2 regions of the Achromobacter sp. T5-5 genome follow, and region 1 is predicted to be linked to the other one. Evidence: predicted binding sites of a transcription regulator. Region 1 holds the regulator's gene; the other holds the start of a gene.
What was found. The regulator NrdR, encoded in region 1, represses ribonucleotide reductase genes. The targets are predictions, from matches to a motif close to CACNANATNTNGTG.

Region 1 (3,329 bases):
CGGAGATTTCGGCGTGCGGACCGCCCGGCGGCTGGGTCGCGCCTTCGCCAAGCACGCGGCCGTCGCGCACGATGACGCAGCCGACCCGGGGGTTGGGGGCCGTGGTGGCCATGACGGTCTGCGCCAGCGCCAGGGCGCGCCGCATCCAGTAGAGGTCGTCGGTGTCGGGGGAAATGTCCATGCCAGGGATTGTATGTCCGCGGTGCGCGCCCCCGGTCATTGGGGACGCACGAGCCGGCGTGGCCGCATGGCGATGTCCGTTTTGGGCCGCCAGCCGTCTTGGATCGCGCTCGCGCCGGCGCGGGATCAGAGTAAAAATAGCGCCATACCCCTTGAAAACCTAGGCCAGGAGGCCCGGAAATGAAACAGACATTGATCGTCATCGACGTACAGGAATCCTTCCGTCACCGTCCGTTTTGGGACGCATCCGAGTATCCGGCCTTTGTTTCGCAAATCCAGTCCCTGATCGATGGGGCTGCCGCGCAGGATATGCCGGTGCTGCAGGTGTTCCATACCAGCCCGTCCGACGATCCCGCCAATCCGTTTTCCCTGGCGTCCGGCCACGTCAGGACGCTTCAGGAATTGCGGATTTCGCCCTCGGCCGTGTTCCACAAAACAGTCCATTCCGCGCTGTACGCCAAGGACGAAGCTGGCGCCTCGCTGCACGACTGGCTGGTCAAGCACGGGATCGAAGGCGTCATCGTGGCCGGCATCCGCACCGAACAGTGCTGCGAAACCACCTCGCGCCACGCCAGCGACGCCGGTTTCAAGGTGACGTTCCCCACCGACGCCACGCTGACCTTCGCCATGCAAAGCCCGTCCGGCCGGCACTACACGCCGGCCGAGATCCGCGACCGGACCGAATTGGTCCTGCAAGGCCGCTTTGCCCGCATCGTGCGCGCCGCCGACGCGCTGGCGGCATAGCTGCCGGGCGGGAGGCGCAGATGATCCCGGTGCATTTCGTGGTGCCGCGCGGCATCGTCCTGCTGGACCTGGCCGGGCCGGCCGAGGCGTTCCGCGTCGCCAACAAGCTTTGTCCGGGCACGTTCGAACAGCATTTCTGCGGCCCCTCCCGGGACGTCGAGAGCGGCATTCCGGGCCTGCACCTGGCGCACGTTCAAGCCCTGCCCGCCCGCCTGCCCCGCAACGCGCTGGTGATTCTTTCCGGCGTGGTGGGCAAGCACACGCGGCTGGACGACGACGACGCACGCGCCATCGTGGACTGGCTGGCCGTGCGCCACCCCGCGGACGGGTTCACCCTGATGACGGTCTGCGCGGGCGCGCTGTTCGCCGCGGCCGCCGGCCTGACGCGGCAGCGCGAATGCACCACGCACCACACCTGCCTGGCGCAGCTTGCCGCCATCGACCCGACCGCGCGCGTGCTGGACAACCGCATCTTCGTCGAGGACGGCAACCTGGTCAGCAGCGCGGGCATCACGGCCGGCATCGACCTGGCGCTGCACATGGTGGCCCGCCATTGCGGCCCGCGCGTCGCCAGCGAGGCGGCGCGAGACATGGTCGTCTACCAGCGTCGCGCCGGTTCCGATTCGGCGCTGTCGCCCTGGCTGGACCATCGCAGCCATATGCATCCCGGCGTCCACCGGGTCCAGGACGCGGTCATCCGCGACCCCGCCGCGCCGTGGTCGGCCCGGACCCTGGCGGACCAGGCGCACACCAGCCCGCGCCACCTGACCCGCCTGTTCCGCGAGCACGCGGGCTGCACGCCCATGGACTATCTGTATCAGATCCGGGTCGCGCTGGCGCGCGACCTGCTGCGCGACACCCGGCTGGACCTGGAGCGCGTGGCGGAGAAATCGGGATTCGGCTCGGCGCAGCATATGCGCCGCGTGTGGCGCAAATTCCAGCCGCTGACGCCCGGCTCGATGCGCGGGGCGGCGCTGCAATAGCAGCCTCGCGGGGCGCCGTTGGGATCGGCGCCCCGCACGCTATTCCTTGCGCAGCTTGCCCGGCAGCAGCGGGCCCTGCATCTCGCGGATGGCCTCGACGAATTCGCCGATGTCTTCGAAGCTTTTGTAGACCGAGGCAAACCGCACGTAGGCGACCTTGTCGAGCTTGCGCAATTCGTTCATGACGAGCTCGCCGATATGCTCGGACGGGACTTCGCGCTGGCCGCTGGCAAGCAGTTGCTCTTCGATCCGCGCGACGGCCGCATCCACGTCCTCGGTGCTGACCGGGCGCTTGCGCAGCGCGAGGCTCAGGCTGGCGCGCAGCTTCACGGGATCGTATTCGCTGCGGCTGCCATTGCGCTTGACGATCGAAGGCATGGCAAGCTCCACCCGCTCGTAGGTGGTGAACCGCTTGTCACAGGACAGGCAGCGGCGACGGCGGCGGATGGCGTCGCCCTCTTCCGAGACCCGGCTGTCGACGACCTGCGTTTCGGCATGGCCACAAAATGGACACCGCATGTGTGATCCCTAAACGCGCAGGAGGCGCTGGAGGCAATAATTGAGCATATTGTAACGACGGGACCGATGCCAAGCGCCAGGATGGACGATTCCGTCACTGCCGGCGCGCATCCCCTGCCTGTAAAAAACCAAGGGACGGCGCCTTGCGGGGCCGTCCCTCTTCCTTCTGTAACCCGGGATGCGCGAGCGCCGCCCGCGCCCGCGGATTACTTCTTGCCGTACACCGGCAGGCGCGAGGTCAGTTCATTGACCTTGGCGCGCACGGCAGCGATGTTGGCCTCGTCGCGCGGGTTGTCCAGCACGTCGGCGATCAGGTTGGCGGTCAGCTCGGCATCGGCTTCGGTGAAGCCGCGGGTGGTCATGGCCGGCGTGCCCAGGCGGATGCCGCTGGTCACGAAGGGCTTTTCCGGATCGTTCGGGATGGCGTTCTTGTTGACCGTGATGTGGGCCTGGCCCAGCACCGCTTCGGCTTCCTTGCCCGTGATGCCCTTGGAACGCAGGTCCACCAGCATGACGTGGCTTTCGGTGCGGCCGGAGACGATGCGCAGGCCGCGCTTGACCAGCGTGTCGGCCAGCACCTTGGCGTTCTTGACGACTTGCTGCGCGTAGTCCTTGAACTCGGGTTCCAGCGCTTCCTTGAACGCCACGGCCTTGCCGGCGATGACGTGCATCAGCGGACCGCCCTGGATGCCCGGGAAGATCGCCGAATTGATGATCTTCTCGTGTTCGGCCTTCATCATGATGACGCCGCCGCGCGGACCGCGCAGCGACTTGTGCGTGGTCGACGTGACGAAATCGGCGTGCGGAACCGGGTTGGGGTAGGCGCCGCCGGCGACCAGACCCGCGTAGTGGGCGATGTCGACCATGAACAGCGCGCCGTTTTCACGGGCGATGCGCGCCATA
Region 2 (3,329 bases), 2.6 Mb from region 1:
CGGCGGCAGCACGGCCGGAAAGCCGAGCGATTCGATCCACAGCTCGCGAGACCAGCCCTGCGTGTGATAGAGGTGATGGTCCTCGTCGGTCGCCACGGCGTCATAGGCCTGCTTGAGGATCTTGGCCTGCTCGCCCGACTGCTGCTCGGCGATCAGTCCGATCAGCGACCAGTTGGCGTGGTCCTTGGTTTCGGCCAGCACCACGCATTCGGTGGCGACCAGCTGGGCGGCCTGCGCATCGCCCGCGCTCAGCGCCATCTTCATGGCCCGCACGAGCGATTCGCCCATATGCCGCACCACGTCGCGGCCCGGCGAACTGGCTTGCGGGTCCAGCTTGAGCTGCTCGAACACGGTCATCAGCACGCGGCGATGCGTCCGCGTTTCTTCCAGATAGCCCAGCCATTCCTTCTTCAGGTCTTCATTGACGGCACAGGTCACCGCAGTCTCGTAGATCGCGAGGCCGCCGATTTCCGTCTCCAGGGCCTGGTACAGCAGTTCCTTGATTTGTGCGGCGTTTCCGGCTTTGCGTTTCATGGTGGCGCTCCTTTGTGTTGGGTCATCGCGGGGTCATCGCTTGGCTCATCGCCTGGGCCGTCGCCCGGACCTTCGGCAATCGGCATGGCAACGATCAACCCGGCTGAAGGCGCGTATTCAGCAACTGCCGTTCCTGCTTGCCGCGGCGGCCGCGCGCGCGCCCGCAGGCGCATCGCCCCGGCCCGCCGGGCCAGGCACCGTGAAAAAAATACAAAGTCCCGGCGCCCGGGTCGCGTCGCCGATTCCCGTAGAATCGGGGTCATTACCCACCACCGCGCAAGGGCGCCGACCCACCCGGCCGGCGCCGAGACCCGCGCATGACTGCAGCCGCATGCCCATGAATGACTTCGTCGCCATCGCGATGGCCCTGCTGCTGATCTACGCCGGCATGGCCTGCCTGGCCCTGGCGGCGCCCCGCCACTACGACCAGGTCTGGACGCGCGATCCCCGCGCCGGCCACACGCGCGTGCTGCGCGGGGCCGGCGTATTGCTCCTGGGCCTGGCCATCCTGCCCTGCGTGGGGCTGTGGGGCGACACGCACGGCATGGTGGCCTGGCTGGGCTGGCTGTCGGCGGGTGCGCTGCTGTGGATCGGCAAGCTCTCGTGGGCGCCGCATCCGGCGGCCACCGCCGCGGCCCTGGCGGTGGCGATATCGCTGGTGGGCGTCGGCATCGGTTTTTGACCGGGCGGCGGCCATCGCGCCGCGCCTGCACGCGCCGTGTTGCGCGATTTCGCAGCCGCATGCGGGCGTTTGACGCGGGTCAATCCGCGCGCATATCCGCCCATCCCTTTCCGAATTCAGCACCATATGTGGTGGTAGAGTTTTCGCACTCCACTACATATGGTGCCAACAATGAAAATCCAACACATCCTCAAGCGCGACGGCCGCGTCGTTGCATTCGATAGCGAGAAGATCGCGCAGGCCATGGCGGCGGCGGGCCAGAGCACGGGGGAGTTGGACCTGGAAGGCGCCCGGGCGCTGACCGGCCCGGTGATCGCGGCGCTGGCCGGCAACGTCTGCCCCGGCGTCGAAACCATCCAGAACCGCGTGGAGGAAGCCCTGGTCCAGGCCGGCCACTGGCGCACGGCGCGCGCCTACATCGTGTACCGCGAACAGCACGCCCGCCTGCGCGCGCTGCGCCACACGCTGGTGGACGTCGAAAGCGCCATGGAAGAGTACCTGGAGCAGCGCGACTGGCGCGTCAATGCCAACGCCAACCAGGGCTACAGCCTGGGCGGCCTGATCCTGAACGTGGCGGGCAAGGTCACCGCCAACTACTGGCTGTCGAACGTCTTCACGCCCGAGGCCGGGCAGGCACACCGCGAAGGCGACATCCACATCCATGACCTGGACATGCTCAGCGGCTACTGCGCCGGCTGGTCGCTGCGCCAGTTGCTGACCGAAGGCTTCAACGGCATCCCGGGCAAAGTCGAGTCCACGCCCCCGAAGCACATGTCGGCCGCCATCGGCCAGATCGTGAACTTCCTGGGCACGCTGCAGAACGAATGGGCCGGCGCGCAGGCGTTCAGCTCGTTCGACACCTACATGGCGCCCTTCATCCGCCGCGACGCCATGACCTACGCGGACGTAAAGCAATCCATCCAGGAACTGATCTTCAACCTGAACGTGCCCAGCCGCTGGGGCACGCAGACGCCGTTCACCAATCTCACGTTCGACTGGACCTGCCCGGCCGACCTGAAGGACCAGATCCCCTATGTGGGCGGCGAGGAAATGCCCTTCTCCTACGGCGAGCTGCAGGCTGAGATGGACATGATCAACCGCGCCTACATCGAGGTCATGATGGCGGGCGACGCGAAGGGACGCGTGTTCACCTTCCCGATTCCCACCTACAACATCACGCCCGACTTCGACTGGGACCACCCCAACACCGAACGCCTTTTCGAAATGACGGCGCGCTATGGGCTGCCCTACTTCCAGAATTTCCTGAATTCCGACCTGGAGCCGCACATGGTGCGCTCCATGTGCTGCCGCCTGCAGCTCGACCTGCGCGAACTCCTCAAGCGCGGCAACGGCCTGTTCGGCTCGGCCGAGCAGACCGGCTCGGTCGGCGTGGTCACCGTGAACTGCGCCCGCCTGGGCCACACCTGCCGGGGCGACGAGGCGCTGCTGATGGAACGCCTGGACTACCTGCTGGGGCTGGGCCGCGACGTGCTGGAAACCAAGCGCAAGGTGGTGCAGCGCTACATCGACCAGGGCCTGTATCCCTACACCCGACGCTACCTGGGCACGCTGCGCAACCACTTCAGCACGCTGGGCGTGAACGGCATCAACGAAATGATCCGCAACTTCACGGGCGACGCCGACGACGTCACCACGCCAGCCGGCCACGCACTCGCCGTGCGCCTGCTGGACCGCGTGCGCCAGCGCATGACCGAGTTCCAGGAAGAAACCGGCCACCTGTACAACCTGGAAGCCACGCCGGCCGAAGGCACCACCTACCGCTTCGCGCGCGAAGACCGCAAGCGCTACCCCGGCATCCTGCAGGCCGGCACCGACGCCCAGCCCTACTACACCAACTCCAGCCAGTTGCCGGTGGGCTACACGGACGATCCCTTCCACGCGCTGCAACTGCAGGAAGCGCTGCAAGGCAAGTACACCGGCGGCACGGTGCTGCACCTGTACATGAACGAAGCCGTGTCGTCCGCCCAGGCCTGCAAGCAGCTCGTGCGCCGCGCGCTCAGCAACTTCCGGCTGCCCTACATCACGGTCACGCCGACGTTCTCGATCTGCCCCCATCACGGTTACCTGGCCGGGCATCACGAGTTCTGCCCCA

Region 2: the regulator NrdR is predicted to act here: its motif matches at 1,368-1,381, upstream of ACZ50Q_RS13355 (ribonucleoside triphosphate reductase).

The regions. Positions count from the first base shown of each region.
Region 1 is NZ_AP027919.1:5,595,408-5,598,736, forward strand. It holds gene ribD (bifunctional diaminohydroxyphosphoribosylaminopyrimidine deaminase/5-amino-6-(5-phosphoribosylamino)uracil reductase RibD) at 1-181, opposite strand, end outside; gene ACZ50Q_RS25260 (cysteine hydrolase family protein) at 361-924, shown strand; gene ACZ50Q_RS25265 (GlxA family transcriptional regulator) at 945-1,907, shown strand; gene nrdR (transcriptional regulator NrdR) at 1,947-2,426, opposite strand; gene glyA (serine hydroxymethyltransferase) at 2,633-3,329, opposite strand, start outside.
Region 2 is NZ_AP027919.1:2,951,657-2,954,985, reverse strand. It holds gene ACZ50Q_RS13365 (hypothetical protein) at 1-534, opposite strand, end outside; gene ACZ50Q_RS13360 (DUF3325 domain-containing protein) at 866-1,216, shown strand; gene ACZ50Q_RS13355 (ribonucleoside triphosphate reductase) at 1,388-3,329, shown strand, end outside.